4 regions of the Brevibacillus sp. HB1.2 genome follow, and region 2 is predicted to be linked to each of the others. Evidence: predicted binding sites of a transcription regulator. Region 2 holds the regulator's gene; each other region holds the start of a gene.

Region 1 (8,135 bases), on a different contig from region 2:
TCCTGCATCCGGGTTTGATAACCGTCCGGTAGGGATTCAATCAGCTGATCCAGACCGACTTGAGCTGTCACAGCACGCACTTCTTCATCGGACGCATCGGGTCGTCCAAGCCGGATGTTATTGGCTACGGTTGTGTCAAACAAATACGGCTGCTGATTCAACACGGAAAACAAACAAGCAGAATCCTCTTCTGATTGGACAGGCTGCCCATTTACTGTCACCTGACCTGCTTCCGGCTGTATGGCACCTCGAATCAAGTTCAGTATCGTCGATTTACCAGCTCCGCTGCGACCGAGCAACGCGATTTTCCCTCCTTGAGCCACCTCAAAAGACACGTCCTGCACACTCCAACTGCTGGCTTGTGGGTAGCGAAAATGAACATGATCGAGCTTCAAACTGCCCCCTGCTTGATCAGCCACCTTTTCCTTCTGCGCCTCCACACTGGCTGGACGACTGCCCTCAATCTCCCGAAGCCGCCCCAGAGACTCCTTGTATTCTGGCATTCGCACAACAGCGTCAGAAATACGGGCAAACGCATCCATCAACGGAAATGCGACCAGCCCTATCGCAGCAATCAACGTAGCAGGTATCTGATTCGTTGCGGCAAGTCCGCCCGCCCAGATGACCAGTAAGGCAATGGCTCCACCGATTGCACACTGCGACATCCACTGGACTCGCCATTCTCCGCGTCGAATGGAGTTTTCGATCTGGGCAGCTGACTTTTGCCGTCTTGTAAACAACTGGAGAAACTGCTGTGTACGACCACTGAGAATCCAGTCACTCATGCCAAAAACAGCATCAGTCAGCTCCCGGTATGCTGCCTGTCTCTCCTGCTTGAACCTCCGACTCTTGGCAATCGATGACCACAAGATAACTGCGGGTGTAACAAACAGCAGAAACCCACAGTACAACGCCATCAGCAGCGCGAACATCCCGTCCATTCTTCCCAGTGCCACAATACCTGCCCCGTAGAGGAGAACCGCCGATACAGCAGGTAGCACAAAGCGCAGATAGACATTTTGTAGTTGCTCGATGTCATCCGCAAGTACACCAAGCAGATCTCCCGTACGAAAACGAGTGCGGAGGAGCTGTGCTTGCGGCTCGATGGCCTGATACAAACGCACACGCATACGCGATAACACACGCAAAGCTGCATCGTGTCCAACCAAACGCTCCAGGTATTGAATGACTGCTTTGCTAAAGCCAAAAGCCCGGACAAGTACAATGGGAACATAGACCATTAAGACGTTTTCAGGCTTGAGTGCGGAGCGGGAGATCAGATACCCGGACGTATAAAGCAAAGCGCCCGCACATGCCACTGCCAAGGTTCCCAGCAAAGCCGCTGCGGCAAACTGCCAGAAAAATTGGCGAAAGTATGGAAGAAACCACCCCTGATTGCCTTCTCGCGCTTCCTTCATCCTTTCTCCCCCTTGGCACCAGCTGTCAACAACCGATAAAATACGCTTTTTTGTGCAACGAGCTGTTCATAGGTACCCGCTTCCACCAGTCGTCCCTGGTCGATTACCCAAATCCAATCCATGTCTCGCATCCAATGCAAACGATGTGTGGCCAAAAATACACGCCTGTTCCCCAGCACCGACAACATGGTCTGTTTTAGCTCCCATTCCGTTTCAATATCTAAGTGAGCGGTCGGCTCGTCGAGCAAAATCACTGGTCGGTTGCCAAGCAGCGCACGTCCCAATGCAACCCGCTGTGCCTGTCCGCCGCTTAACGTGCGGCCCCCTTCGCCAATGATTTCGTCACAGCCATTTGGCAAGCTGTCCACCAGCTCTGTAAGACCGACATCACGAATCACCTGCTCCACCTGTTCCTTCGTCGCTTCCGGCTCATAGAAGCGAATGTTATCCGCCAACGATTGATTGAATAAATACGGATGCTGTGGGATGTAAGCGATTTGCCGTTGCCACTCCTGCTTCGCATCCCCCGTAACGGGTTGCCCATCTACTTGTATCACACCAGCTTCGGGATCAGAAAATCCGCCTAGCACTCCGAGAAGGGTTGATTTTCCAGCCCCGCTCGCTCCAACGATGCCCACTCTTCTCATGTTGCTGCCCAATTCCCCAGATATCTCACCCAGTAGCTGTCTGCCATCCTCACCGACGACACGAATATGGGACAAAGTAATCGTTCCATCCCATCCGCCTGTCAGAGACGTCTGGCTATTTGTTGCTTGTGTTTCCTCCTTATGTTCATCTGTTGCGGCACTATCTATAATGGTACGAATAGTCCCCAAAGCTTCCTTGCCATCCAATGAGGCGTGGTAGTCCGATCCCAGCATCCTCACTGGCAAAAAGTATTCCGGTGCAAGAATCAGGATAACCAATGCCGTTTCAAACCCAAAGTTTCCTTCAATCAGCCGCAACCCAAGACCGACTGCCACAAACGCAACCGACAACATGCTGAAGAAGTCGAGTGCCAATGATGACAAGAAGGCGATGCGCAACGTACGCATCGTAGCGGATCGATATTGATCACTCACTCTACCGACGGTCTCCCCATGGTCTTTGCTACGTCCCAAAAACCGGAGCGTCGCAAGCCCACGAAGCGAATCGGTGAAGTGATGGGATAGCATTCGATACGAGCGCCATTGTTTGTCTGCTTGTTTACGCGCCGCCAGACCGAGTACGATAAAAAAGCCGATGAGAACAGGCATCGTTACCGTCAGGATCAGTCCAGAAATCATATCTTGCATGTAGACAAATGCCAGAAGCGGAAACGTAACAAAAACCATATCTAGCGTACGTGGAACAGACAACTCCAGGTAAGTACGTACACGATCTACACCTTCCAGGACAAGCGTAACAATCTTTCCGCTTCCTTCACTGGCGGCAAAACGTGGACCACGCTCGAACAATCGGGATAGAACTCTCCCTTGCAAAGACTCACTAGATGCTTCAGCAAAACGGCCAGCGACTTTCTTTTGCAGCCAAACGATGGTATGACGAGCAGCTATCGTGACCAAAAACAGTGCAAGCGGCTGATACGCCATCTGAACCGCTTGACCTTCAAACAAGATCGCGATCGACTTCGCCAAAAGCAGTGCCTGACCGATAATCGCCGCACTTTGTAGGAGGGAAAGACCGGCTAGCAGCAGCATAACCGGTCGGATTCCTTGTAATCGGAACAATTCCTTGTCCATTAGTACTCCAAATGATCCTTTTCAGTGACTCGCTTGTGGAAAACGAAGTAGCTCCAAGCCTGATAGGCTAGCACAAACGGTAAAAGCACTGCTGCAACAATGGTCATTGCTTTTAACGTGTATGGACTCGAAGCTGCATTATAGAGGGTCAAATCAAACGCGCTATCAATCGTGCTGACCATCACCCGTGGGAACAAACCGATAAACATCGAGACGAACGTCAACAGGATCATCGTACCTGTCATCCCGAAAGCCCATCCTTCCCTGCCTTGTCTCAGGTAGTAACGAGCCAGTACAAAAGCGATAACACCCAAGAGTACAGCTGCTGTCAACAAAACACCCTGGCGCTCAAACAGATCGGTTACCATGAATGTCCACCCTACAAGCACCACCATGAGAACCGCTTGCATCGGCAACAGCTTTGCCGCCAGTACACGTGATTTTTCACGCAACTCGCCTACCGTGCGCAGCGAGATGAAGTTCAGGCCGTGCAGCAAGCATAGTCCTGTAACGGTCACTCCTGCCCACAACGAGTAACCATTCACAATGTCAGAGAAGCCCGCAGTCATTTCCATATTCTGATCAATCGGCACACCTTTCACCAGGCTGGCAAAGATCATACCGAACAACATCGGCGGTACAAAGCTTCCAATCAGAATCGCTGCGTCCCACGTCTTTTTCCAAGCCTCACCTTTCCCTTTGCCTCTAAATTCAAATGCTACCCCGCGTCCAATCAACGCAAGCAGAATCAGCGTAAGCACGAGATAATACCCGCTAAACATCGTGGAATACCACTCCGGAAACGCTGCGAACATCGCACCAGCAGCTGTAATCAGCCAAACTTCATTGGCATCCCAGAACGGGCCAATCGTATTGATCAAAACCCGGGTTTGCAAATCATTTCGTGATAGCAGGCGCGTCGCCATACCTACACCAAAGTCGAAGCCTTCGAGAAAGAAAAATCCGGTAAATAGAACGGCAATGAGCAGGAACCACAGTTCATTAAGCTCCATAACGTTCACTCCTTACACGATCAAATGGATCCTGAAGCTGTAAATCCTCTACTTCCTCATGACTATCCATATCCGGTCCTTTTTTCGCCACACGAGCAAACAGATAAGCCAAGAGGCAAAGCAGGATTAGATAAATTGTCGTGAAGGCGATAAGAGAGAACCATACCGCTCCTGTACTAATGCTTGGCGAAACCGAATCTTCAACACGCAGTAGCCCGAATACCGTCCAGGGCTGACGACCTACCTCCGTCATGATCCACCCAGCTGAGTTTGCGATGAATGGTAGTGAAATACCCGCAACCATCAACTGCATGAACCGCTTGTTTGGCTGTTCCAGCTTTTTGCGGAAAGTGAGATATGCCCCGTATAAAGCCAGCAAAATCATTGCACTACCGCCCGCTACCATGATGCGGAAGCTCCAGAAAGTCGTCCGAACTGGTGGAATGTAGTTTCCTGGACCGTAGGTTTTCTCATACTCTGCCTGCAATTCCAACATGCCCGGTACAGAACCTGAAAGTGAGTTGTACGTCAGGACGCTAAGCAAGTAAGGAATTTTTATTTCAAAACCGTTTTCTTGTTTTTCTGGATCAATCGTTGCAAAAACCGTCCAAGGAGCTGGGTCTGAGCTTGTTTCCCACAGCCCTTCACTCGCTGCCATTTTCATCGGTTGGGTAGCAACCAAATACTGTGCCTGACCATGACCGAATTGAGCAATAGCAAGTGAGGAGATCAATGCTACCACGATCGAAATTTTGAAAGATTGCACAAAGAATGTAACGTCTTGTTTTTTCAACAGCTTCCAAGCACTGATACCTGCTACCAAGAAGGCACCTGTCGCAAATGCCGCAAAAATGGTATGCGGGAATTCATATAGTAATTGTCCATTGGTAAGGAGCGCGAAGAAATCGACCATCTCTGCACGTCCGTTATTGATAGCGAAGCCGACTGGCTGCTGCATGAACGAGTTGGCTGCCAGAATCCAAAGAGCCGAAAGAATCGTTCCGATGGATACGAGCCAAATACATGCGAGATGCACACCTTTGGACAAACGATCCCAACCAAACACCCATAGTCCAATAAAAGTCGATTCGAGGAAGAATGCTAAGAGGGCCTCAATCGCTAGCGGTGTTCCAAATACGTCGCCGACGAATCGTGAAAAATCAGACCAGTTCATCCCAAATTGGAACTCCTGCATAATCCCTGTCACGATCCCGACAGCAAAATTTATGAGTAAAAAGGTTCCCCAAAACTTGGCCATTTTTTTGTACAAGTCATTCTTTTTTATCACATACATCGTTTCCATAATGGCTACTAATAATGACAGCCCGATGGAAATCGGCACAAAAACAAAATGAAAGATAGTTGTTATCGCAAATTGAAGTCGTCCCAAATCCACTATATCCATGTACAAGATCCCTTTCTATTCGCGCTTTGGCCTTTATGTACCGGAATTATACCAGTGGGGAAACCAGCATTTATGGCGACTTTGTGAAAAAAATCACAAATATATGTGAAAAAATTCACAATTGATTCTCTCTCTTGTAACCCCCTTTTCGCATTCATCTTCGTGAGAGAGTTCTTTGTTTTGTTTTACCCTGTATATTTCCGGTCATGTATAATTGTAGCAGGACTTTTGACCCTAGAGGGTGTCCGATTCGTTACATGATTTTTAACAGTCTGTGACTGTTTCGGATTTTCCCTTGATTTGAGCTAGACTTATGCGCCTCTACTTATTTCATTTAATGTGTAATTTATTCATTTTCTTTTAAAATATCTCAGCAGTTATCGTACGTAGAAAAAATGGACCCTTTTACGGGCCCATCTTTCCCCTATTCAGTTAACAAAGCACCAAGAGAAATTGTGCTAACAACCGCTTATTTTTGGGCGGATTTCGTTGACAAGGATTCGATTATGTTGCCGATGGTCACAGCATCAAAGCCCTTCTCTGCCATCTGGTACAACTCGTACGTGAATCCTTCATGCTCCCAAATCACGATTCCGTTGGCGAAAAACACCTTTTTCCCGGCAATGGTTTCGATCTTGACACCCTCTGTCGTGCTGATGCCATTTTCGCCACCGTTTGAAATCATCAAGGAAATAAACTCCTTCTCTTTTTCATACTGAATTTCTACCATACCCTCGCCATGAACGACCGTGTTTTTATAGGAATAATGCTCTGACAACCATGTCGGTGAGGGAAAGTCCATTTTGCTGGCTTCACGTGCTTCTTCCAATGTCATCTGTGGGGGGGCCTTACGTTCTGTCGGTATCTCGATTCCTTGGGTATTGGACTGGGCAGCAGGCAGCTCTTTATCGTATTGGGTAATTTCCATGTTCCCAACCTGAAAGCGTGCCAGGATCGTCTGGAGCATTCCTTGGGCAAATGATGTAGTCGAGAATGCACCTAAAAGGCAAACAACAGCAACAGCACTAACTGTGGCAGCTTTCCATTTATTCGTTTTCATATAGATCCCGTCCTTTTTGTTATCATTTGGTTGTATGTTTCCTGATTCCAATTTGAATTTCAGCCGATTGTATATGTTGGCTTTTGGAGTGGTGTCATCCAGCTCCAGATCAGTAAGCAAGTCGGTGAGTTCACGAAAATCGTCTAGATCATGCTTACTCTTCATAGTGGAAGCCCCCTCTTTGCAATTCTTTTTGTAGCTTTTTTAGACATCTGTAGAGCACGACGCCGATATTTGAACCGCTGACACCAAGCAGGTCTGCGATTTCCGCGTTTTTTAGTCCAGCCGCATATTTCATGGCGATGATATTGCGTTCTTTGTCACTCAGCTTTGCCAGTGCTTGAAATACCGCTTGATGATTGTCGCCCTTGATCACAATTTCTTCCGGAGATGACTTCGGCAGGACCATATCCAAAATAGAATCCAGTGAAAAACTCATTCTTTTTTTCTGTGAGCGGAAGTAATCTGTCACTGCGTTTCTGGCGATTGCAAACAACCAGACTTCAAAGTTTGATTTAGCAGGTGAATAACTGCTGTATTTAGAAATAACAACTTCAAACACATGGCTACATATTTCTTCGGCTGCATAGTGATTGTTGATCCGATAGCAAATATATTTGTAGACGCGCTTGTAATACGCACCGTAAATTTGGGCAAACGTTTCGGTCGACATGCTTTCTGTTTGCCTATCGTTTTCTTCGTTTTGACAGATGCCTGTGTTCACTTGAGCGATCTCCAACTACTTCCCCTCCCTTCTACATGAAATGAACAAATTGCGCAATTTGTTTGGTTGTGAGACTCACGCTAGTTAATACGGAAAAAGCTGAAATGTATTAACAATATTTTTCTAAGATCGGATGAAATGACATGTGGATACCGTATGAAGAAATAAGGAAGCACCACCCTGATTTTCGAGTAAAGTATCGATTTTACTCTGAAAATGAAGGCGGGAGAAAAGCAACACCGTTTCAAGGATATCGAAGTGATTTTTCTTACGATGGAGATGACATAAGAATAACAGGAATCTTTGCCATACACCCTGAATTTGAGGATGCTAACGGAAAGATCATTTTAGATAGCGCTAGCCCTGTTCCTTTAGAAGGAACTGCACGCATGTGGATTCTTTTCCCTCACATGCGTAAAGAGGTGCACACTAAAAGAGTTGAGCTTGGGGTGATCGGATATTTCATGGAAGGTCCGAAAAGGGTAGCGGTAGTCGAAGTAATCGAAATCGTTGGGTTGCATTCAAATCCAAACTTGTAAAAATGCATCTGGACTTGGAGGTAATCAAATGACTGGATTCCCAGAAATCGCCAGCGCCTTGTTTTTCTTCAATTAATCGGCCAATTCTAGTTCCCTCCCTTTACTAGCAAAAAGCAGGTTGTCAGCGAATGACATCCTGCTTTTTACATCTTCATGCTTTGGATATATCCCAGTGCGGTGGACGCGTGAACGAAGGTGGCAACTTGGTGCTTGCATCGCCCTTCGCCCCGTTGA
Region 2 (8,135 bases):
ACGAATCCCGTACTGTTCAATTTTGTCTTTATACACGAGAAAATCAAGCGATTCCTTCAGTTCTTTTTTAGCGCGTTCCTGTCCACCAATATCGGCAAACTGCACGTCCGATTTCGGCAGCTCATGCTTGTTTGCTTTTCTTTTCCCACCGAGGGCGACATTCCCGCCTTGTCCATTTTGCTGACGGATGACCAGAAAGTAAATCGCCCCCAGTACGGCTCCGAACACCAAGAATGGCGTAATATTTACACCTAGAAAAACAAGAAAAATAAACAGTGCAGGTACGACGCCGATCAGTACTTCCTTACGCACGTGCCGTCACCTCTTTTTCAATGGAACGGGGGATGATGGTGTAGAAATCCTCCGTTCCTTTTTTCAAGTAAACATAAATGTTCTCGTCATCCATTAATGCAGATGCTTCGTCCAGCTGATTCCCCTTTTTCCATTGTTCCACGAGGGCTGGAATGCGGCTATATTCATGCAGTTCCACTGCTTCTGTAAACACAAATTGACCGCTCTGCCATATATCATTCATCGCTGTCGACTGATTGTCTATGTCAATGACCACTTCTTTTTCCCCTGCGATCTTTTGTGTTTCCGTTAGCAAATTGCGATATTCTGCTGGAAACGTGTCTGGCTTTGTAACAGTTACATCTATTTGAATTTTATCTTTGCTGATCTCCAAATTACCCAATGTGGCGGACTGCATTTGTCCAATTTCTGCACGGATTGGCTCCTCAATCTCCATCTTTTGATACAAGAACCATCCTCCGAACAGGAGTGCCAAGGTTGCCACCAAAGATAATCCAATTGCGCTCTTTTTCAACTGCACGGCTACTCCCCCCATAAATATCGTTCTCGTTTTCTCTCTCTGCAACGTCCCCAGTATATCATATGAGTATATCAATTTCTTATACAGATGTTGGATGGAATGCCAAACAGGCCTTCTCCCATAAGGAAAAGGCCTGTCGTCAAGCTAGCGTATTAGGTTGGCGCGAGCACGTACGAGGTTAACAAAGCACCTGTGAATAGATCATAGTGAATATAGTGAAAACGACCGTCTTTGTCTTTGACAGTGACTTCCCAAAATTTCTTATCGTTTTCGAGACCAGGAACCAAATGAGTGATCTCCGATTGCGGGAATGACTTGTAAACCGCCTCTTCTACATTCTTTTTAGGAACAGCTAGATCCATTCGATCGAAACTAACTTTCTGATCGGTCATCCATGCTACAACCTGTGTACCCGCCTTATTTTTCCCAATGACGACAGCGTAGCTCTCCTTGCCTCGATATTCATCAATGGATTCAATCTCCGTGATTGTCGTGCGATCCTGGACCCACTGACGAACGGTTTCCTCAAATTGATTACGCTCTCCTGCTACAGAAGCCGTCAGGTGATAGGCGAACCCAGCTCCCGTAAGTAAAATGACGGCTACGATTGATAGGATAATTCGTACTAACACAGCAAAGTAACTCCTTTACGTGGCTGACATTACAATCGGAATCGAAGCTGGTCTCTCTTCACTCCAACTGCCGTTTGCATTTGCAAATCCAGCTCCAGTTGGCGAAGCTGCCCCGTAGTTGACTCGTACCATAGTTGGTAATTGACTTTCATTCCCTCTGTTACGTTCGAAGACAAATCCTGAATAGGGAAGGATGGACCTAACCACATCGATAATAACGAAGAGACTTCCTCTGGTGGAACCGCTATCCGATATCCACTCCATCCTTGCCCTGCAGTATCTTCAAGGCGTTCAGGACTAACCGATTGCAAAACTCCCTTGAGCAATACTGCGTGCTCATGCGGGGTGAACATCGCATACGGCAGTGCGGCATGATCCTTTATCTGGCCATCAATTCGCACCGATACTGGTTGCCCATCTTTTCTGGCTATTTCAAGCTGGTGGCCACCGATTTCTCCTGTGAGCTGAAATTGCTCATTTTGATATCGCCCATGCAAGGTCTGATCCTGCATGTATACCAGAAATGAGCGTTCCTCGTCCTTCGTGATCTGCTCCAAAAGCTCCGCTACCGTCGTCGCTGTCTGCTCCGTTCCTGCTGTTTGTCTGACCGCAGCCGCAGTATCAGTGCTGTCTGTATTGGCTGATCGACTTACTGTCCCCAATACAATCCCAAGGAGAAATAGACCGAGTAGGATAGGAATGAGCCACCACAGCATTTTGGGCCGGATGTACATGTCGTCCCCCCTGTCCCATTTTTGTCTTTAGCCTATGCTATACGGGAAGGTTTTAGAACGACACGGAAAAGTTGCTAATCATACCTTAGGGTCGGGCGGTCATACTACATATACACCCCGAGGAGGTGAGCGCGTGACATCTTCGCAACAAACCACATCTCCTGACATACTTGGGTTTCTGTTACAGGAATACCGCGTCTCCTGGGCAGGATTGTCGTCTCCCTTGCGTCAATGGTCGCACACACCCACTCTTCATTTTCGCCATCATCTCCTGACAAAAGCTGTGGCAAAAATGAACAACGGAACGTCGTAGTATCCAATTCCCCTACCTACACCTACACTGCCTTACTCCTGTCCCCCACCTGACAGGAGCCTTTTACCGTTTTAACGTTTGGAATACGCGGTTTGCTTCATAAATCGCGCGCTCCTCATCGATGGTCAACAGCTTATGATTACGCATCAAGAATTTACCCGCTACAATCGTATCTTTCACATCGCGTCCATTTGCTGCGTACACCACGTGTGAAACCGGTTGGTGTGCCGGGTGGAAATGGGCTTGGTGGCTATCCAGCACGATCAAGTCAGCTTGCTTGCCTACTTCAATGCTTCCGAGTGTTTCCTCTTGGAATACCCCTTCTGCACCATAACGAGTAGCCATGCGAAGTGCTTCCTCTGCTGGAACTGCTACTGGATCGTTGTTCACACCTTTGTGTAGGATCGCAGCGAGTTTCAATTCCTCAAACAAATTCAAATTGTTGTTGCTTGCAGAGCTGTCGGTACCCAGGGACACGCTTACACCTTTTGCCAACATTTTAGGAACTGGCGCAACACCACTAGCCAGTTTTAGGTTGCTCACTACGTTATGAGAAACTCTTACGTTGTATTTTGCCAAAATGTCGATTTCTTCATCCGTTAGGTGAACAGCATGCGCGACAAGTGTTGGACGATTGAACATTCCCAGCTTTTCCAAATGCGCAACTGGACGAAGCCCGTAGTCCTTCTCGTTTTGACCGACTTCCCAAGCAGTTTCAGACATATGGATATGAAGCGGCAAGGAAAGCTCATCGGCTTTTTCGATAATTTGGGTAATAAATTCTGGCGAGCACGTGTACGGCGCATGCGGTGCCATCATGACGGTAATACGCCCGTCTGCCTGATTATGCCATTCTTTTGCAAAAAGAGTCGCGTCTTTCAGCTTTGTTTGACGTTCTTCTTCGGAGCACAGACCAATCATCCCTCTGCAAAGGCGAGCGCGCATTCCAGCAGTATCGACTTCCTTCGCCACGACATCCATATGATCATACATATCCACAAACGTAGTGGTACCGGTACGAATCATCTCGATTAGCGACAGCTGGGTTCCCCATTTTACTGTGTCTCCCGTGAATTGCGCCTCCAATGGCCACATTTTGTCTTCAAGCCATTGTTGCAGCGGCAAATCATCTGCATAACCGCGTAGGAGGGACATACCAGCATGTCCATGCGTGTTGATTAAGCCAGGTAGTATGTAATCACCTTTTTGATCGATGACTTCATCGTATCCCGCTTCCGACAGGTCCTCAGGAGTTGGGCCCACATACGTAATCTTGTTGCCTTCGAATGCTACGGCACCATCGTAAATGACTTCATTCGTATCGTTAACGGTAATGACTGTTGCGTGAATGAGGATCGTCTTTTTCATAGTATACACTCCATTCTTACGTCAAATAGTAGGCCAAGCTTTGCAGGTTGGACGTCACATCCGCATAGTGAATGCGAACATCTTTTCCTGCGCGAATCGTCGTAGGGGCAAAATTCAAGATCCCCCTGATACCCGCTTGAGTCAACTGATCACATACGGATTGCGCTGCAGGTGCCGGTACCGTAATAATCGCCAGCTTGATTTGCTTGTCGACGACTGTTTCTTCCAGCTCTGATAAAGGCTGAATAGGTATACCTGCGACTTTTTTGCCCTGCTTCTCTGGATTATTGTCAAAGATGGCCGCAATCCGCATGTTATCTTTCAAATAAGCGTTGTAGTTACTAATGGCATGGCCCAAATGCCCAGCTCCGACCAAAGCGACACGGATTTCATCCGTTAGCTTCAGAATTTCACGGATTTTTTCCACCAGATAATCGACATCATAGCCGATTCCCTTTTTTCCAAAATCACCAAAAGCTGCAAGATCCTTTCTGATTTGGGCAGGATTCACATCAAGATTCTTGCCCATCTGTTGGGAGGAAACGGTGGTCACCTCAACTTGCTGCAAATAACTGAGGTAACGCAGATAAATCGGCAAACGACGGACGACCGCTTCTGAAATCTTTTCGTGTTTTGCCACGTTCGGTCTTCCCCCCTAATTCTTTTGCTTCAAAATCCGATATTCTTTTCCATTCGATAAAATGGTAATGGAACCGTCGTCGCTGGTAACGTATGTCTCGGCCCATGACTCACCCAAGCGCTCCATGACTTCCGTCTGACCGTCTTTCATTTGATCCCGTGATCGGCCTGTCTGAATAATGGCGACCTGTGGATCGACTTGCGTCAGAAACGGTTGCGAAGAGCCTTGATTGCTCCCCTGACCTGCTACCTTTAGGACTTCCGCCTTCAGTCTGTCATTCTTCCGTTCCAACAGTCGCTCTTCTGCTTTTTCATTCACGGCGCTCATAAATAAAAATCGCAATTGACCGTGCGTCAATCGAAAAACGAGAGAATTGTTCTGAGGCGATAAAAATAACGGTTCATCCGGGAGCAAAACTTCCATGGAGATTTCTTGGTCAAGAGTGAGTACTTGTCCTTGCTCTGCTTCCATCTGTTTTTGGTTGGAGCGAAGCAGCGCGACATGGCGAAGCGATGATGCGATCAGTTTGGGCAAAATGACGGCATCTACAAGCACTTGCTGGCTCAATGAAGCGTAGCCTCCCATATGCTCAGGCTGGTCGTTCGTCAACACGACATAGTCGAGCCGTGTGATCTTGAGCTCTGCCAAGCGTGCCGAGAGAACGGGCCAATCATCTGCCGTACCCGTATCAATCAGCATCGTTTTGCCGCCTGGCATTCTCAAAAGTGTACTCTCACCATGCGGAAGTGCCAAGTAGGTGATAATGAGACCCGAAAATTCCTGCTCTGTCTCTGTTTCAAACGGGTCATCTATCTTCACTGCTGCTTCTTGCAAATACAAATGGCTATCAATCGAGCATGCGCAAAGGAAAATCGCACTAAGAACTACAATCCACCAACGCCACTCTTTTTTCCATAACATTTATTTTATCACCTTAATCCCTATGAGACTATTGCTTCATTTTATGAATCTGACAGGGATTGCATACTAAGGAATGGCTCTATACGTTCTCGAAGCGTTGGCCATGGACCGCTTTCGATCTGAAATGGTGGCAAAGATTGAAGGAATGAGCGTCCATATCTCGACTCAACCACACGCGTGTCAAGAACGATCACGACCCCACGATCCAAGTGGTGGCGAATTAATCGACCCACCCCTTGTTTAAATTGCAGAACGGCTTGTGGAAGAGACAAGGACATAAAAGCGTTTTTTCCTTCTGTCTTCAAAAGCTCGGCCCTTCCTTGATACACAGGATGATTGGGTGGAGCAAACGGGAGGCGAACAATGACTAAACTGCTCAGCCATTCCCCCTGGATATCGACACCTTCCCAGAAGCTGCTCGTCCCAAGCAGGACACTTCTCTCCATGCTTCGGAACAAACGAACCAGCTTGCTCCGATTATTGCTATCGATTCCGTGACCGAATAGCGTATATGGTTCTGGAGCATCCGCAAGCCGTTCCTTCATCGCTTGGTAAACAAGTCGAAGCATCGAGTGGGAGGTGAATAGAATCAGCGTCCTTCCTTTCGAAGCCAGTACCACATCAACACACCCTTGAATGACCGCCTCCAAATACGTGTGGTCACTCTCTTTGCCTGGTGCGGAGAAATCAGATGGAATCAACAGTAATCCCTGCTCTTCATAATGAAAAGGCGATGGCAGTGACAAGGTACGCACTCGTTCCTCGGGCAGTTGGTCGAGACCAAACTGGCTTTTGATGTACGAGAAGCTGTTTTTGACCGTCAGAGTGGCTGATGTCAAGATCAGACTCCGCTTCTGCGCGAAAAGCGGTTCTGCCAGTGAGTCGGCAACCTTCAAGAGTGCTGCTGACAAATGAACTTGCTTGCGAGCTGTACGGGACTCTACTTCCATCCAATATACATACTCGCCATCCTGCTCAAGTAAAAAGAAGTGAAGCAGCTCCACAACATTTTGCCAGTCTTTGATGAGACCGAATAAATCTGTCAGTAGACTGCGTACGACAAATGGTGGCTTTTCCTCTTGCGGAGTCGTTCGCAAAAGCTGCTCGATGCCCGCTGCGTATGCAGTCATCCCTTCTATCAGCTTTTTGGTTACTTTACGTATCTTCTCGTGCTTACCTACAAATGATTCGACCCGATAACGTACTGTCTCACGTCCGGCGTCCGTCGTCTCCTCCGCACGGTCTGATGCCCATGCATACAAGAGCTGTGTCCATTGCTGCGCTTTCTCACGTAAGGCAGCGGACTGTTTTCTCAACTCCAGAAGCTTTGTGGCGACATCTTCTTCAACCGCAGGCATCCAGCTTTGCAGCTCTTCTGCGAAGCGGGAAATTGCCCCACTCTCTTCAACTGATGCACGATCTAACAAGAAAAGAAGCTGCGTGGTTGAAAACTGTTTGCCTAAATGCTGTGTCGCGGCATCCTCCAAATGATGGGCCTCGTCGACGATGGCAACTTCATACGGAGGGAGGATTCTATTTTCCGCTTGCAAGTCGCTGATGAAAAGGGCGTGATTGACGATGAGTACATCGACATCGCGAGCCCGTTCCTTCGCCTGAAAATAGTAACAGCGACTAAACCAGGGACAAGCCCGATTCAAACAAGAGCTCGTGTCACTTTTTACCTGTTGCCACAGCAGTTGGCCACTCGGAGGCATGCTCAGCTCTTCCACGTCACCGGTTACGGTTTGCGTGAGCCACGTCAGCATCTGTCCTTTGACCAAGCGCATTTCTTGGCTGCTTCCTTCTACAGGCTCGTCCACGGCTTGTTCAAATTTACGCAAGCACAAGTAGTTTCCTCTGCCTTTTAGCGTCGAAGCTGTAAAGGAAAACGGCAGAGACTCCTGCAAGGTAGCGATTTCCTTATGGAATAACTGTTCCTGCAATTGAATGGTATTGGTACTGACCACCAGCTGCTGCTGATTGTGATGAGCCCAAATGATCCCCGGTAAGAGATAGGCTAATGATTTTCCCGTACCTGTCCCTGCCTCTACCAATAAATGGGCACCATCCTCCATGGCCTCATAGACCGCATGCATCATCGCTTCCTGAGCATCCCGGCGTTGATATCCCGACATTTTCGCCTGCATGTGCCCGTTTTCGCCCAAGACATCCTCGAGCTGGTCAGCAAACGCTTTGGTCACTGTCGCATCGACATGGGAACGTTTTAGCGAGGCTGTTAATTTTTCTTCTCGCTTCCGAAGAGCCAGCTGGCGATAAACATCCCACATGTCTGAGGAATCCGTTTTGGTTGGCGTTCCATCCAGCTCTGGCAGCTCTATGAGCTTTTCCATCTCGATCTGACGTAAAAGAACCTCGATATCAGAGCGAAACGAAGAAACGAGCATCTGCAGGCGCTGGATGGTCACGAGAGGCAGTCTCTTTAAAATATCCAGCAAGTGGAGAAACAGCTGCGCCGTTGCGAGTGCATCGCTATCTGCTTGATGGGGATTATCGTGCTCGATTTCCAGCTCAGACGCCAGTTCTCCGAGTCTGTAGCTATTTTGCATCGGCAACAGAACACGGGATAGCTCCACTGTATCAAGTACGTAGCCGTCAAACGCATAATAGCCCTGGCTCAGCAGGGCTTCTTGTAAAAATTGGAGATCAAAGCTTGCATTATGTGCAACAAAAGCTC
Region 3 (8,135 bases), on a different contig from region 2:
GGTATCTTTGCCATAGTTGTGTTGCAATTCCTTGAACCTGGAAACGATCAAGTCAAGTGCTTCCTCCCAGGACGCTTCCCGAAATCCTTCCGCCGTGCCTTTTAATGATGCATCTGTTCGAATCAACGGCCGCTGTATCCGATCTGGATGGTTCACCTGCTGATAAGCCGTCACCCCTTTTGGGCACATCTTACCCAGATTGACAGGGAAATCGTACCGTGGCTCCACGCCGATAATCTTGTTCGTCGTTGTATCTACACGCAGGTTCATCCCGCATTGCATACCGCAGTAGCAGCAGTGCGTGCTGACCAATTTCTCGTTTGGATGTATCTTATTTTCAATCACTTTAAAAAATTTATCCTTTGGCATGCTGATTTGCCTCCCTGGCATTGATCTCGTGCGTAGGAACTCCTGTGAAACGGAACATCCGGTATTTTCTGCGGCACGGCAAGCAAAGTTCAGCCAAGTGGAATCCTTCTTCCATTTGAAAAGCCATTTCGTTTTTACCCAGTACATTGATCACATCTGCCGACTGTTCCGCAGAAACAAACTCATTGCTGCACACTTTGCACTTTTTCATTTCCTGCTCGCCATAGTGTTCGCGATAATTGCGTGCAAACACACTCATCGGGCGGAACGGTATGTGAGCCAGTTTTCCGAATGGCAGATAAATCAAGGTCACAATCACTGCGAATTGATGTGTGACGGATATAACCGGGTGCCCAAAGCCCCCTAAGAACATGTTGCTTGCGGTTAACATCAAGCCTGTCACACTGATAAACAGTAGCAGGTATAAAGGTAAAAAGTCGTAGACAAAGGATTGTTCAGCCCGTGCCTGCATGTTCTTGAATCTGCGATACAATGCCATGACTGCTCCACCGATGACCATAAAAGCAGTAATGTTCAGTGCGTTGTAAAAGAGAAAGGCAATCCAGCCATCTGCTTGTACGGTCAGAATATCCACACCCATGAACACGACCTGATAGTAGCCGTTGTCCGTCATCGTGAAATACATCCAGCCAAAAACTAACGGAAAGGTGACAAACGCGGCCAAGATGCATCCCCATCCCAGCAAAATGTGCTGAGTCCAGCGGTACCATCCCCGATTCCAAATAAAGCGATAGATGGCCAGATGATCTACCGTTGTATTCGCCGTGCTTTTACGAAAGAGAAGTCGTAACCCCTTTTTCAAAATGACATTCGTTGGCGGGCGATCTGCCCACGCAGAAAATCGGTATAGGAAGCCACCAATAAAGACAAGAGTCCCCACCATATAGCCGTAAAGCGCCAGATCAATATGAGTGAAAAAACGTGTTCCCACGTAACTTAGGACGAACAAGCAAGCAATGATGATAAAAGCACGCTTCGCCACCTTGGAAGCAAATAGATAGTTCATACAACACCCTCCCTGCTGCTGCTCATTTTTTCCTTTCGCTTGAGGTCATTGTAGCAATGACTCGTAACCCAGGTTGTGATTTACCTCACACCCCTGCCACAATCAGGACGATTTCCTCTTCCCAAACCATCAATTTCGGATGATATAATGAGTTACCTTTGTATCCTTGCTGTAGGAGGGACCACATGACCGGAAATGGCACAACGTTTGTACAGCAGATTTCTTCCGATTTTGTGAATAGCCTTGAAACGTTTTCTGTTAGGAAAAATTTCGTTCCCGGAGCCGTTCTATTTTTGGATGGTGAAAGAGCCGATCAGCTATTCTTAATTTCGTCGGGCCAAATTAAGCTCACAAAAAACACGAACGATGGAAAAGAACTGACGCTGCAAGTATTTGGTGCAGGAGAGCTAGTCGGCGTCTCCGGGCTCTTCGAACAGGAATTGACGTACACCTCCACAGGCACCATGTTGATGGAGGGTGAGATATGGATCATCCCGCGACAAGGGTTGGAGAAAATGCTCATCAAAAACGGTCAATTTTGCGTAGACTTCCTGCGTTGGATGGGATTGATGAACAGACGGATGCAGTCTAAATTTCGTGATTTGCTACTCAATGGCAAAATCGGCGCCTTGTATTCAACGCTAATCCGCATGAGTAACACGTACGGCAAGCCACACCCCGAAGGAATCCTCATCGACCTTTCCCTTACCAATCGTGATTTGGCACAATTCATTGGCCTGACACGAGAAAGTGTCAACCGAATGCTTTCCGATCTGAAAAAACAGGACACCATTGATCTGCTTCCTCAGGGGTTTATCTTGATTAAAGACCTTGCCTATTTAAAAGAAGCCATTTTTTGTGATGACTGCCCTCCTGATATTTGCCAAATGTGAGCAAACTCTACATACATATCTACACGAAAAAAGTCCTGGACTTGTCCGTCCAAGACTTTTTTTCATAAGTGATTCAAGCTTCTTTATCCATGTCTTTGCTCCGCAAGCTCGCTGAACATGCCCGCATAGTACTCAACATCTCCTGCATCGTCCAGAATCGCGCTGATCGTTAACCATTGGAGATACTGATCCCCATTCTTCCGGCGATTCCAGATCTCTCCTTGCCAATAGCCATTCTTCTTGATCGAGTCCCACATCTTTTGATAGAAGTCGGCACCCTGTCTGCCTGATTTTAAAATATTGGGTGACTTGCCAATCACCTCATTCATCTCATAACCGGTCACTTTCGTAAAAGCATGGTTCGCACTTTTAATGACTCCGCGTGTATCGGTAATCAGTATCGCCTCTCCCGTCTTTTCCATAATGGTGGCGGCGAGCTGCAGCTTTTCTTGATAAAACATCCACATCACCAAGACCAAGCTTGCCAGTGCAAACTGCGATAAAGCCATGAAACCGATCGCGTAATGCCCCGTCAGATTAAACAGCAGCGTTAAGATCAACGGCGGGAAAAATCCTCCTAATCCCCCCATGGCAGATACGATCCCATTTACAATCCCCGCTTGTCGCGAGAAATACATCGGCACTAATTTGAACACAGCACCGTTACCAATTCCGGCACATATCGCTACCAACAAGCACCCTACCGTATACATTAAAATCGATGGCGAAAACGATAAGACAATACCAGACAAGGCGAGCCCGGCAAACACAATCATCAATGCCTTGAAGGGGTTCCACCTATCACCTAGCCATCCTCCCAATGGTCTCGCCAGTGTCGCCAAAAGAATGAACCCTGCAGTTCTCATACCTGCATCTACTTTATCCAATTGGAAATGGCTCACTAAAAAATTCGGGAGATACACGGTGAAAGCGACGAAGCAACCAAATGTAATAAAGTAGAACAAACTGATTAACCATAGCTTTTCGTTTTTGTAGACACTCTTGATCTGCTGACCAAGAGGCGTCACTACCTTCGGTTCATTTTTATCCCCCATCAAGAAGGTAAGTACAGCGAATCCCGCAAGCAATAATAGAAACATCTGTACAGTACTTGCCCATCCAAACGATTTAGCCAGAACTGGCGCTGCAAAAGTGGTTATCGCTGTACCAATATTCCCCATACCGTAGATTCCGTTTATAGAACCATGCTTCTCTTTCGGATAGTATTTAGGGAGAGACGTGACACCAACGGAAAACACCGCTCCACCTATCCCCAAAAATAGCCCGCCGATTAACAAATCTGTATAAGTGGTCGCCTGGCTAATATAAAAAACAGGAGCCAGCAGCAAGAGAAAGCTTATGCTAAATAATATTCTCGCGCCAAATCGGTTACTCCAATATCCTACGGGGATTCTCAGCAACGATCCAAGCAAGACTGGAATCGCTGTCACCCACGCCACCTCGCTTGCACTCATGGGTACGGTTTCTTTGATAAAAGGCATGAGCGATGACAGAATGACCCATACCATGAAACCGACCGTAAGACTTAACGTCTGTAACGGCAACTGCCATTTTCGTACCATAACAACACCCCTCAACTTGGGAATCTTCTTCATCCACTATGATAAGAGGCAATGTTTTTTCCCGTTGTGATTTTAATCACAGCCTCCTTCCAGGCAATCCGCTTATAATCAAAGCGAAATCTTGAATCGAAGGAGTGGATTATACATGTTTTGTTATCAATGTGAACAGACTCCATCAGGTGGTTGTAAGGTCATCGGCGTTTGTGGAAAGAATGAAGATCTTGCGAGTATTCAGGATACCATTATTTTTGCTTTAAAAGGAATTGCCGCTTATGCAACACATGCTCGTCAACTAGGCTATATCGATCCTGAAGTAGATGGGATTACACAGGAAGCTCTCTATTTTACATTGACGAATGTGAATTTTAACTTGGATGAACATTTGCAAATGGCCATGAAAGTAGGCAAAGCCGCCATCAAAGTCATGGAGCTTTTGGATCGGGCTCATACGGATCATTTCGGAGTCCCGCAGCCAATCACAGTCTCGCAAAATAAAATAGAAGGAAAGTGTGTCATTGTTACGGGGCACAATCTGTTTGCTCTCGAAGAGCTGTTAAAACAGACAGAAGGTAAAGGAATCAATGTGTATACGCATTCCGAAATGCTGCCTGCACATGGCTATCCCGAACTGAAGAAATATCCTCATTTGAAAGGTAACATCGGGAAAGCATGGTACGATCAACGTCAATTGTTCGAGAAATTTCCAGGTGCCATACTCGCTACAACAAACTGTGTGATGCCCATTCGAGGCAGCTACGCCGATCGTTTCTTTTCGTATGATATAACCGGATTGGAGAACGTGACGAAAATTGTAGATAACGATTTTGCGCCACTCATTGAAAAAGCATTGTCTCTTCCTGAGGCTTCCATCGAATCGGAACTGACATTGACGACCGGGTATCATCACAAAACGGTCCTCGGCATCGCCCCTGAAATCATTCAGGCAGTCAAGGAAGGAAAGATCAAACGCTTCTTCGTCATCGCTGGTTGTGACGCTCCTGGCAAGGGAGGCGAGTATTATCGTGAATTGGCTACGTCCTTACCGCCAGAAGCAGTCATTCTTACTACCTCCTGCGGAAAATTCCGTTTTAACGATGTAGATTTCGGCATCGTGCCAGGTACCGACATCCCAAGGTATATCGATTTGGGACAGTGCAATAACTCGGTTTCTACCATTACGATTGCAGCTGCATTAGCCGAAGCCTTCGAATGTGAAGTGAACGAGCTGCCGGTAAGTATCGTTCTTTCCTGGTTTGAACAAAAAGCGGTTGCCATCCTGCTCGGTCTGTTTAGCCTGGGGATACAAGATATACGGATTGGCCCAAAATTGCCTGAGTTCATTCAGCCCGGTGTTCTGCAAGTACTACAAGACTTGTTCCATATCCAATTGATTGGTGATGCCCAAGAAGATATGAATCAAATGCTGGGAATCACTCAGTAGGCAAAATAGAAAAAACGGCTGGCAGAAGGTTAGTTGTAAGACTAACCACTGACAGCCGTTTTTTTCATTCGCATCTCTTATGTTGGGTTCGCTCGTGCACCCAACGACTGGAAGATTCATGTGCGTCGACAAATCCTTTGTCTCCGCTGAGGCGGTAAACAAGCCGCGGTTTTGGTTGCTCTACCTCGTTAAAGTCTATATCCGGTAGCAAGTAGTAGAGTTCGAGCGATTTTTTTGCGGCTTGCTCAAACCTCATTCACCTTGACTTGTTATTTCTACCATTCCGTTTCCGTTTTGTGTTCAATCACGTGTATGACTTTTGGTTCAACAGCTTTCATCATTTGTTTCAGTAAATCATCGCTGATTGTTACTTTATTTTTTCCATCTTGAAGTTGTCTTTCAGCCTGTGTTTTTGCGATCACATCAATTACTTGTTGTTTCGAGATATTTTTAGATGCTGCAACCTCTACAACAGATTTCCCTTTTGCTATTTCTTCTTTTAACTCTGTCGGGCTCATTTTTAGTAAAGAAAACAGTTTTTCATCGTTTAAGAAGTTATCAGCAGTATAATCAGGTTTACCATCTCTAGAAAAATAACCTTCTACTTCCTTGTTTGATGGTGCAGGAGCTACCGGAGAAAGACTAATGGTATTACCTTGAACAAATGCTTGGTAACCCCCTCCTTCAAATCCTTCTGATCCCTTCTTGGTGTAATTCAAGATAAATGTTTTTTGATCTGGATTGTCCATTTGCTCCATGGCAACCTCGTAATCTTTGATGTTGCCATACAATTTATCAATGAGCTGATCTACCTTTGCCTGGATTTCCTGATCCGGTAAAGTAATGAGCGCCTTCTCCTTAGGCTCCCAATTCTCTTGAGTCAGGTCTTGAATCTCACCCGTAATACCGTTTGTATGAAGAGTAAGCTTTTTGCCAGTTCCTCCTTTTTCCTGCAGGACGATGCTTAGTTGGACCTTTTTGGTTGAATCACTGGAGTCTCCAAGGTAGCTCGCATCGATAATCTCAAACGATTTTGCTTCGGGAATTGCGCTGTACAACTTTTCAAGTGCTGCCTTGCCAACCTCATCAAGCTTGACTTGTTCAGAAGTCATTGGTGCTCGAGTAAGCATGTCAATCACCACAGGGGCCGCAAATGCAGCGGTTGGAATCAAAATCGCAGCAGCAACTAATCCACCAATTAAACGTTTTTTCATCGTTATTTCGCTCCTTTTTCGTTGCAAAAAGTGAGAATAGGATTGTTCTATACGTTTGGAAATGGCCGGCGGGCACTCCATCGTTTCTGCCTCTTCGTGCAGATGTTCACGGATTTTATGTTCAATAGTCATTGATCTTTTCCATCCTTTCCAGGGGGAGATTCCCGAAGTCTTTTCTAAGCGCCTGGAGGCCAGCATGATATCTGGACTTGACTGTACCCAACGGAATATCCAGCAACGTCGCAATTTCCTCAAGAGTATAGTCATGATAAAAGCGGAAGATAATCACTGTCCGCTGTTTGTCGGTCAGTTTTCGTATGGACTGGGATATCAGTTGGTTCCTCCCATCCATCAACGCAGTATGTTCATCCCAATAAGACTCTTCCCGGGAGAAGGAACGGATCCGCTCAAAAATGCGGAATCTCCTCCAGCTCTTGACCCGAAATCTCTGCACTTGACGGATTACCAGGCCATGCAGCCAGAACTGGAAAGGACGGTTCGTATCGTAATTAGCAAGTGAGGTCCACATTTGCATATAGATTTCATTCATGACATCTTCCCGATCCTGCTTTTGATCCACCAGAAAGGAGACGGTCCGGTATACGTCCTGAAAGGTAGCATCATACATTGTATGAAATGCCTGTTCATCACCCTCTTTCATTTTTATAAGTAATTGATACATCTCTTCATTTTCCATTCAGAGGGCCCTCCTGAGTAAGCTTACACACTATATTGTCTCTCTTTCGGAAAAAGGTTCGGTCCTCTTCTTATTTTTTTTGCAAAAGGTGAGTATCCTAGGATCTCTGTGCGTGCTCGTACTGCTACATCTCACCCCACCACAGTCAGAACTGCTCATGTTTTGGAGGTTGATAACCTATTTATGTCGAAATCTAAAATGACAATAATCACTAAGTAAAGCCACAAAGTCAGTTCGAAGAATAAAGAGTGGGAGCATGTAAAATGAATGTAAAAGAAAAGCTAATATTCATAAAAGAAAATGGCTACCAAACACCATCCGATACATTTCAATTCGTAGTAGAAATGATGAATGAAATTGGTTCTTTGGATGCCACATTACGTGATGACCTCATTTATACAACCTTATCACATTGGATTCCTGGTAATTCTCTAACTGCAAATGAACTAGAACAACTGATACCAATCATTCTAGATAAAAACCATTTGCTTTTTAAGCTTGGTGAAACAAATACAGACTCTGTCTTTACCCGCTCTTTCTCTATGCTAGTCATCCCCCTACTCCTCATGCGGCATAGAGAATCACCCTTTCTCTCCAGAGAGAACATCCATGCGATAAAAGAGAAAGTATTTTTCAACGTACGTGAAGAGCGAGATTACCGAGGATATGATGAAGAAAAAGGTTGGGCTCATGCCATAGCCCATGCAGCGGATGCATTAGATGATTTAGCTCAATGTTCCGAGTTGGATAAAAGTGACCTCATAACCATCCTCGATTTGGTTTACGAAAAGATGACCATAACCGATCGAATTTACTCCGATGGGGAAGATGAGAGAATGGTAACAGCCATTGTTAGTATTCTGAATAGAAAAATGCTTAGCCAGAGTTATGTAGAGCAATGGATTCAAAGT
Region 4 (8,135 bases), on a different contig from region 2:
CGAGAAATTGGCTGGCAACGAAGGAGACGTTGTTACTTTTGACAAAGTTCTCTTCGTAAGCAAAGACGGCAAAGTTACTGCAGGAGCTCCTACAGTAGCTGGTGCAACGGTAACTGGTAAAGTAGAAAAACACGGTAAATCTGCAAAGATTATCGTGTACAAATACAAAGCCAAGAAAAACTACCGTCGCAAGCAAGGTCACCGTCAACCATTCACTAAAGTTGTGATCGAAAAGATCAACGCTTAATTGGTGACTTGTTATGATTGAAGTGATCGTGAGCCGTGCGTTGCACGGTATCCATGAAATTAGTATTTCCGGACATGCCAATGCGGGTGCCTATGGGGCAGACATCGTTTGTTCTGCTGTATCAGGCATCAGCTTTGGTATATTAAACGCCATCCAACCTTTGACGGGCATCACTCCTGATGTCGCTGTCGCACAAGAAGGCGGTGGGTTCTTGAAGTGGAGCCTTTCTTCTTCGGATGATGAGACTGCACGAGAGAAACAACAGCTTTTGGCAGAGAGCATGGTTATTGCTCTTTTGTCGGTTGAGGCGAATTACGGCAAATACGTAAAAGTAAATGATCATAAATGGCAGGGAGGTGTCTGATATGAACATGCTGTTTAACTTGGACCTTCAGTTTTTCGCATCGAAAAAAGGGGTAGGTTCCACAAAGAACGGTCGCGATTCCATTTCCAAACGTCTGGGCGTGAAACGTGGCGACGGGCAATTCGTTACTGCTGGTAACATTCTCGTTCGTCAACGCGGAACAAAGATTTACCCAGGTGCGAACGTAATGAAAGGCGGAGACGACACTCTGTTTGCAACTGCAGATGGTGTTGTTCGTTTCAAGCGTCTGGGCCGTGATCGCAAACAAGTTGTGATCGAGCCAGTTGCTTCTGAAGCGTAAATATTTGTTAAGAAAAACCCAGCGATATAGCTGGGTTTTCTTTTTGTCCGGCTCTTTTTTATGGTACAATAGATGGGAAAGATATTCTTATCGACTTGGGTGAATGTGATGGGGGACGAGCGGAGGCTGTTTACGCATCAGACAGACCAACTGCTGACCGTTCTGAACAGGCAGCGGCATGACTGGTTGAACCACGTTCAGGTTCTGCTCGGCTATTTGCATTTGAACCGTACTGAACAAGGAGAGGCCCATTTGAAACGCATTGCACAGATGGCGATGCAGGAATCGATGGTTGCCCGATTGAATAGCTCCTTGTTGTCCGTCTTCTTCTTGACATTTAATGCACTGAACAATGAATTGCTTTTAGAAGTAGACGTGTGCAATCATGTGGATCTCACGCGAGTAGTTTTGAACGAGCAAGACTTGTTCCAGTTGGTGTCAGAGATATTATGCACAGTGAACGATCATGTAGATCAGAGCGGCTACGAAGCAGCCAGCATGCAGGTAAGCTTGCAAATGGATGAGCGTGGCGTTCATTTTCGTTTTGACCTGGCCGGTGTACTACGTGCATCCGGAATGGAAGAATTGGAAAAGCTGATACGTAAAAGCGAACAGAGTACGGTGGAGGTCACCGAGTGGATACATACGGAAGAAGAATGGGTCCTGAATTTGGTGATCCCATTCGCGGAATGAAAGAGGTGACACCATGTTTGTCGATCAGGTAAAAGTATATGTAAAAGGCGGGGACGGTGGTAATGGAGCTGTCTCCTTTCGCCGGGAGAAATACGTACCGCTGGGTGGTCCAGCGGGTGGAGATGGCGGTCAAGGTGGAGATGTCGTGTTTGTCGTGGACGAAGGTCTGCGTACACTGGTAGATTTCCGCTATCAACGACATTTCAAAGCACCTCGCGGAGAGCATGGCCGCAACAAATCTCAGCACGGAGCTGGCGCGGAAGATATGGTCGTGCGCGTGCCACCGGGAACAACTGTCATTGATGATGATACTAAAGAAGTGATTGTCGATCTCGTGGAGCAGGGTCAACGTGCTGTGATCGCAAAAGGCGGACGTGGTGGACGAGGCAATATTCGTTTTGCCAACTCTTCGAATCCAGCCCCACACATCTCGGAGAACGGAGAACCAGGTCAAGAGCGTTACATTGTCATGGAGCTCAAGCTGATTGCAGATGTGGGCTTGGTTGGCTATCCGAGTGTAGGAAAATCCACCTTGCTGTCTAGTGTAACAGCGGCGAAGCCAAAAATTGCGGCGTACCACTTTACGACGCTGACACCGAATCTGGGTGTTGTGGACTTGGGCGAGCAGAGCTTCGTAATGGCTGACTTGCCAGGATTGATTGAAGGCGCGCATGAAGGTGTGGGTCTTGGTCACCAATTCCTGCGTCACGTAGAGCGTACGCGCTTGATCGTTCATGTGATTGACATGGCAGCGGTAGATGGACGCGATCCATACGAGGATTATTTGCAGATCAACCGAGAGCTGACTATGTATAACCTGAAGCTCGAAGATCGTCCGCAAATTGTAGTCGCGAACAAAATGGAACTGCCAGAAGCAGAGGAAAACCTGCGTATTTTCAAGGAAAAGGTTCCAGATGTGAAGGTGTACGAGATCTCTGCTGCAACCCGTCAAGGCGTACAAGAATTGATGTATGCGATCGGGGATGCCTTGGCGACGATTCCGGACAAGCCTGCTGTCGAGGAAGTTGCGGAAGTGGAAGAGCGCGTGGTGTTCCGAGCAGAAAAAGAACCAGAGGAATTCGAGATTACGCGTGATAACGAAGTATTTGTTGTCAGCGGTGAAAAGATCGAGAAGCTCGTACGCATGACCAATCTGACCAGCTATGATGCAGCCCAGCGTTTTGCAAGACAAATGCGCTTTATGGGTGTAGATGATGCTCTGCGCAAGCTGGGAGCAAAAGACGGGGATACCGTTCGGATCGGCAAATTAGAGTTTGACTTTGTGGAGTGACAAAAACCATGATTGATGTCCCATCACTGAACCCATTTTTGGGGGATAAACGACTCCAACGCGGTGCGATGCTACCGCTAATCATCTCCAAGCAGGTGAAGACACCTGTCCAAGTTATGGTTGAACATGCAAAGGGCAGTTATCTCGTAGTTTCCTACGAGATGAAGCCTGAAACGAAAGCAGAGCTTCTCGGATCAACTGTACGCATTCGTTGGGAAACGAATGCGGCAGTGAATACCATTGATTTGGAAGTAGTTTCAGAGCAAACGCTTTGGCCGATCAAGCTTTTAGGGATGATTCCGATTAGTATAGGGGTAGAAATTACACAAAAGCGCAAGCAGGATCCCATCTCCCCAGATCTCGGTATTTCTGTCCCTTACAAGGTGATGGGAGCTAGACCGATCGAAGAAAAAGGCGAGGCAGTGTTGCTGAAATTTTCTCCTACCCGTCTTGTTTTGGGAACGGACGGTTATGTGTCGAAGGGCGATTTTCTCCACTTGTCTTTCAAGATACCGAAGCAAGCGCAGGAGATCGTCATGATGGCGAAAATCGTGGAAAAAACGTTCCAAGACAAACAATCGATCATTGAATTAATCTTTACGGATATCAATGAAAAGCACCATGAACTCATCAAAGATTACTATAAAAAGCTCTCAACTACCGCTTCTTCCTAAGGAAGCGGTTTTTTTCCTTTGATGTTCCTGTGAAGAAGGTATATAGTAGAGTACATAGAGTTCTACATCGAGCCTGTTCACTTCATGATTTGTTGTGTACGCTTTCCTGAATAAATACTTGTGAAATCATTCACTTTTTATTATTCGAATCCGTTTTCTGCTTAACTTTGTGAAAAATGTTACAAGCAATTTTTTACCGGATTTTCAGGGAGAATAGCGGCCGTTACTCGTATGAACAGGCATCGAGAATAAAAGGCCTCTATTCCAAAGCAAAGGAGGACGTTTTTTTTATGTCTCAAACAACTACGCAACAAGCTCAAGCTGCTGCTGAAGTAGCAAGCACTGCAACTCTGGCACCAGCGCAGCAACAAGATGTACTCGATCAGTTGATGAAACCAGAAATCCAAGAGTCACTTAACGTATTGGTGGCGAACCTGCCTAAATTGGCAGAACTGACAACTCTTTTGACCAAAACATATGATTTGGTACAAACAGTAGCAAATGATCATGTGTTGATCGACGACATCAAAGGCGGAATGGAAGAGTTCGTAAAACCGATCTCTGATAAAGCGAAAGGTATTGCGCAAGCAGCCATTGAAGCCAATGACCGTGTTCATGTTGAAGAGTCTACTATCGGTTTGTTCGGTATTCTCAAAATGCTCAAGGATCCGCAAGTACAAAAAACTTTGCGTTTCGCACAAGCATTCCTGGAAGTATCAGCAGAACGTCAACAACAAAAACGCTAGTATTTTTTATTATGGAATGTAAGACAAGGACGGAGGATTGGGCATGGCGAAGCATATTCTGATTCTAGGCGGCGGTTATGGCGGTTTGCTCAGCGCATTGACTGCACGTAAATACATGACGGCTGAAGAAGCGTCGATCACGGTGGTAAACCGTTTTCCTACTCACCAAATCATTACGGAACTGCACCGCTTGGCAGTAGGAAACCTGTCTGAACAAAACGTGGCGCTCCCTCTGGAAAGATTGCTGCGTGGCAAAGAGATTAACCTCGTAGTAGACACGGTAGAAAATATTGGTCTCGACTCCCAACGCGTTACACTGGGGAGTGGCGAGTCCATCAAATACGATGCTTTGGTGATTGCGCTGGGTAGTGAAACCGCATTCTTCGGAATCCCAGGTCTGCAAGAGTACAGCTTTACACTGAAGTCCGTAGAAGAAGCAAATCGTCTGCGAGCACACCTCGAAGAGCGCGTGATTGAATACAAGACGAGCAAAAATAAAGCAGATGCTACCTTCGTTGTAGGTGGTGGCGGTCTGACCGGTATCGAGCTGGTTGGGGAATTCGCTGATATGTTGCCAAATCTGTGCCACAAACACGGCGTAGACTTTGCAGACGTATCCATCTACTGCGTAGAAGCAGGTCCATCCATTTTGGCTGGTTTTGCTCCTGACCTGGTTGAACGTGCGAAAACGAGTTTGGAAAAACGCGGTGTTCAGTTCCTGACAGGCGTACCTGTAACGGAAATGAAAGAAACCACAGTTTGTCTGAAAGATGGCGGTACCATTGAAACCAAAACAATGGTATGGACAGGTGGCGTACAAGGAAATCGCGTAGTGGCTGAATGCGGCGTGGAAGTAAACCGCGGACGTGCAACTGTTACAGAATTCCTGCAATCCACTTCTCACCCTGATGTATTCCTTGCAGGTGACAGTGCGGTCGTAATGGGGCCAGAAGGTCGTCCATACCCTCCGACTGCGCAACTGGCATGGCAAATGGGCGAAGTAGTAGGTCACAATCTCTTCGCACACTTCAACGGCACCAAAATGGATACCTTCAAACCGGTATTCTCCGGTACATTGGGTAGCCTGGGCCGTAAAGACGCGATCGGAACAATCGGTGCAAGCCAACTGAAGCTGAAAGGTCTGCCTGCAACCTTGATGAAAGAAGCGAGTAACGTTCGCTACTTGACTCATATCAACGGTCTGTCCTCTTTGGCATACTAATCGAATCAGGAAAACCCGGGATCATGGTATCCCGGGTTTTTTGTGTTTGTTTATCCGTTTCCGCTTGGATCTTCAATCACGTTTGGGGATTGTGCCATCTTTTTGCCCCGCATGTCATTGCCAAACTGTTCGAGACTGCTTGGCTTACCAGCTGGGTGATTGTTACGGCGCTCCGATTTATCTGACTTTCCACGTCCGGCCATTTGTCTTTCACCTCCTCCATACGATACGCATTATTGTGCGCGAAGAAGCTCCCCCTCATGTAATCAAAGTAAACCAAATGTGATCCGATGAAAAAAAGTGACGGATAAGGATTGTCACATTCCATGCTTTCCGTTATAATGTCCTCTATGAAGAAACAACTGTTTTTCTCAGGAGGACACAACGCATGAAAAAGGAAGAAAAATTCTACTTGATTCGATCTGACATCCTGCCAGAATCGATTGCCAAAACGATTGAAGCCAAGAAGATGCTGGAATCCGGCGAAGTGGATACTGTGAACGAAGCGGTTGAACGGGTGGGATTGAGCCGCAGTGCTTTTTATAAGTACAAAGATGGCATTTTTCCGTTCAATTCGATGATGAGCGAAAAAATTATGACGTTTACGTTCTCTTTGGATCACATGTCAGGTTACTTGTCCAAAGTGCTCACATATGTAGCAGATCAAGGTGGAAACGTATTGACCATCAATCAGACGATACCACTTCAAGGGATTGCTACTATATCCATGTCAGTCGATATGGCTAATCTTCGCGTATCTAGCACGGAGTTTTTGGATAGCTTGCAGCTGATCCCGGGCGTTCGCAAAGCGATGATCGTCGGTAGAGGCTAAGCAAAAAAACAATCAAAGAAAAGGCAGGGGAGAGAGACATGGAGAAGCAGAGCATTAAATTGGGATTAATGGGTTTTGGAACAGTAGGGACTGGTGTAGTACGCATCATTCAAGCGCATCAGGAGGATTTGCAAAAGCAAACCGGCCTCAGTATTGAGGTTTCCCGTATTCTTGTTCAGGATGCGGAAAAATCTCGCAATATTTCATCCATGGAGGGCGCGCTGACCACAGACCCTGCTAGTCTTTTGGATGATCCAGAAATTGAAGTCATCGTAGAAGTAATTGGTGGCATTCACCCTGCAAAAGAGTACATTTTGGGTGCACTCGAACGAGGCAAGCACGTAGTAACAGCCAACAAGGATCTGATGGCGTTGCACGGAGCCGAAATTTTAGAGAAGGCTCAAGAAAAGGGCTGTGACGTTTTCTACGAGGCAAGCGTGGCTGGTGGAATACCAATTTTGCGTGCGCTAGTAGAGGGGTTTTCCTCAGACCGTATCGCGAAAATGATGGGGATTGTCAACGGGACGACCAATTACATCATGACCAAAATGAGTCAAGAGGGCGCAGAATATAGTGAGGTATTGAAAGAAGCGCAAGCACTGGGCTACGCGGAGCAGGACCCAACCTCCGATGTGGAGGGCTTTGATGCCGCCCGCAAAATGGCGATTCTGGCAACACTGGGCTTCCGTGTACCGATGAAGCTCGAAGATGTGGACGTAAAAGGGATCAGCTCCGTGAGCAAGGAAGATATCGCTTATGGCAAACAACTGGGCTACGAAATCAAGCTGCTCGGCCTGGCTCGTCGTGACGAAGAGGCGATTGAGGTAAGTGTGCAGCCGACTCTGGTTCCAAAATCCCATCCACTCGCTTCCGTAAATGGTGTCTTTAATGCCGTGTACGTACATGGGGAAGCGGTAGGAGAAACCATGTTTTACGGGCCGGGCGCAGGTGAAATGCCGACTGCTACCGCCGTTGTGTCTGACCTGGTCACTGTCGTCAAAAACAGAAAGCTAGGAGTGAATGGACGCGGAATGGTTGCTCCCTACAAAGAAAAAGTATTGAAAGAAGACAGCGAAAAATTCTCTAAATACTTCCTGCGCATCGTAGTTGCAGATAAACGCGGTGTTCTTGCTCAAATTACGCAGCTATTGGCAGACAAAAATATTTCCCTTGAGCAGGTCATCCAGCAACCGTTCAACAACGGACGTGAAGCGGAGATTATCATGATTACACACCTGTCCTCAAAAAGTGACATGGATGCGGTACTGGCTTTCATGGAGCAGATGGATATCGTATCAACTGTGCAGAGCTGCTACCGTGTAGAAGGGGGAGACAAATAATGGCTTTTGATCGACAGTCTGGCATCTTGGCACGTTATCAGGAATTTCTCCCGATCACAGAAAAAACTCCGCTGGTCAGCTTGCATGAAGGAAACACACCCCTAATCCATGCTCCGAATCTTTCCAAACAATTGGGGGTGGAGCTGTACGTCAAGTACGAGGGGCTCAATCCGACTGGCTCTTTCAAAGATAGAGGCATGGTCATGGCTGTAGCCAAAGCGGTAGAAGAGGGAAGCAACACAATCATGTGCGCTTCGACGGGAAATACATCAGCAGCAGCTGCGGCGTATGCGGCACGCTCAGGATTGCGTTGCATCGTCCTGATCCCGAACGGCAATATCGCGTTAGGCAAGTTGGCTCAGGCTATCGCCTATGGTGCAGAAGTCATCGCGATTGACGGTAATTTTGATGAAGCGCTGGATATC

Evidence for each region. Region 2 encodes Rex, which represses fermentation and respiration genes when NADH is low (regulators of the CRP and FNR family bind a similar motif). Its sites were predicted from a motif close to TTGTGAAATATTTCACAA; they were not measured.
Region 1: a site for Rex is predicted at 5,682-5,699, ahead of HPY28_RS24800 (cytochrome ubiquinol oxidase subunit I). Genes of this name have one in related genera too.
Region 3: a site for Rex is predicted at 3,937-3,954, ahead of HPY28_RS21615 (nitrate/nitrite transporter). Genes of this name have one in related genera too.
Region 4: a site for Rex is predicted at 3,689-3,706, ahead of HPY28_RS10325 (helical membrane plugin domain-containing protein). Genes of this name have one in related genera too.

Annotation. Positions count from the first base shown of each region.
Region 1 is NZ_JABMIU010000014.1:133,978-142,112, reverse strand. It holds gene cydC (thiol reductant ABC exporter subunit CydC) at 1-1,418, opposite strand, end outside; gene cydD (thiol reductant ABC exporter subunit CydD) at 1,415-3,160, opposite strand; gene cydB (cytochrome d ubiquinol oxidase subunit II) at 3,160-4,173, opposite strand; gene HPY28_RS24800 (cytochrome ubiquinol oxidase subunit I) at 4,163-5,578, opposite strand; gene HPY28_RS24795 (hypothetical protein) at 6,048-6,803, opposite strand; gene HPY28_RS24790 (sigma-70 family RNA polymerase sigma factor) at 6,793-7,377, opposite strand; gene HPY28_RS24785 (hypothetical protein) at 7,506-7,901, shown strand; gene HPY28_RS24780 (pentapeptide repeat-containing protein) at 8,053-8,135, opposite strand, start outside.
Region 2 is NZ_JABMIU010000001.1:628,820-636,954, forward strand. It holds gene HPY28_RS02725 (AAA family ATPase) at 1-312, opposite strand, end outside; gene HPY28_RS02730 (hypothetical protein) at 305-832, opposite strand; gene HPY28_RS02735 (cell wall elongation regulator TseB-like domain-containing protein) at 985-1,464, opposite strand; gene HPY28_RS02740 (hypothetical protein) at 1,494-2,198, opposite strand; gene HPY28_RS02745 (hypothetical protein) at 2,332-2,511, shown strand; gene HPY28_RS02750 (amidohydrolase) at 2,575-3,879, opposite strand; gene HPY28_RS02755 (redox-sensing transcriptional repressor Rex) at 3,896-4,519, opposite strand; gene HPY28_RS02760 (ComEC/Rec2 family competence protein) at 4,535-5,440, opposite strand; gene dinG (ATP-dependent DNA helicase DinG) at 5,482-8,135, opposite strand, start outside.
Region 3 is NZ_JABMIU010000011.1:16,597-24,731, forward strand. It holds gene HPY28_RS21600 (molybdopterin oxidoreductase family protein) at 1-369, opposite strand, end outside; gene HPY28_RS21605 (hypothetical protein) at 356-1,396, opposite strand; gene HPY28_RS21610 (Crp/Fnr family transcriptional regulator) at 1,582-2,289, shown strand; gene HPY28_RS21615 (nitrate/nitrite transporter) at 2,373-3,872, opposite strand; gene hcp (hydroxylamine reductase) at 4,018-5,313, shown strand; gene HPY28_RS21625 (hypothetical protein) at 5,589-6,659, opposite strand; gene HPY28_RS21630 (sigma-70 family RNA polymerase sigma factor) at 6,649-7,224, opposite strand; gene HPY28_RS21635 (DUF2785 domain-containing protein) at 7,488-8,135, shown strand, end outside.
Region 4 is NZ_JABMIU010000003.1:473,659-481,793, forward strand. It holds gene rplU (50S ribosomal protein L21) at 1-247, shown strand, start outside; gene HPY28_RS10300 (ribosomal-processing cysteine protease Prp) at 261-611, shown strand; gene rpmA (50S ribosomal protein L27) at 619-912, shown strand; gene HPY28_RS10310 (Spo0B C-terminal domain-containing protein) at 1,021-1,605, shown strand; gene obgE (GTPase ObgE) at 1,619-2,896, shown strand; gene HPY28_RS10320 (PilZ domain-containing protein) at 2,905-3,570, shown strand; gene HPY28_RS10325 (helical membrane plugin domain-containing protein) at 3,861-4,316, shown strand; gene HPY28_RS10330 (NAD(P)/FAD-dependent oxidoreductase) at 4,360-5,538, shown strand; gene HPY28_RS10335 (hypothetical protein) at 5,589-5,741, opposite strand; gene HPY28_RS10340 (ACT domain-containing protein) at 5,927-6,370, shown strand; gene HPY28_RS10345 (homoserine dehydrogenase) at 6,409-7,710, shown strand; gene thrC (threonine synthase) at 7,710-8,135, shown strand, end outside.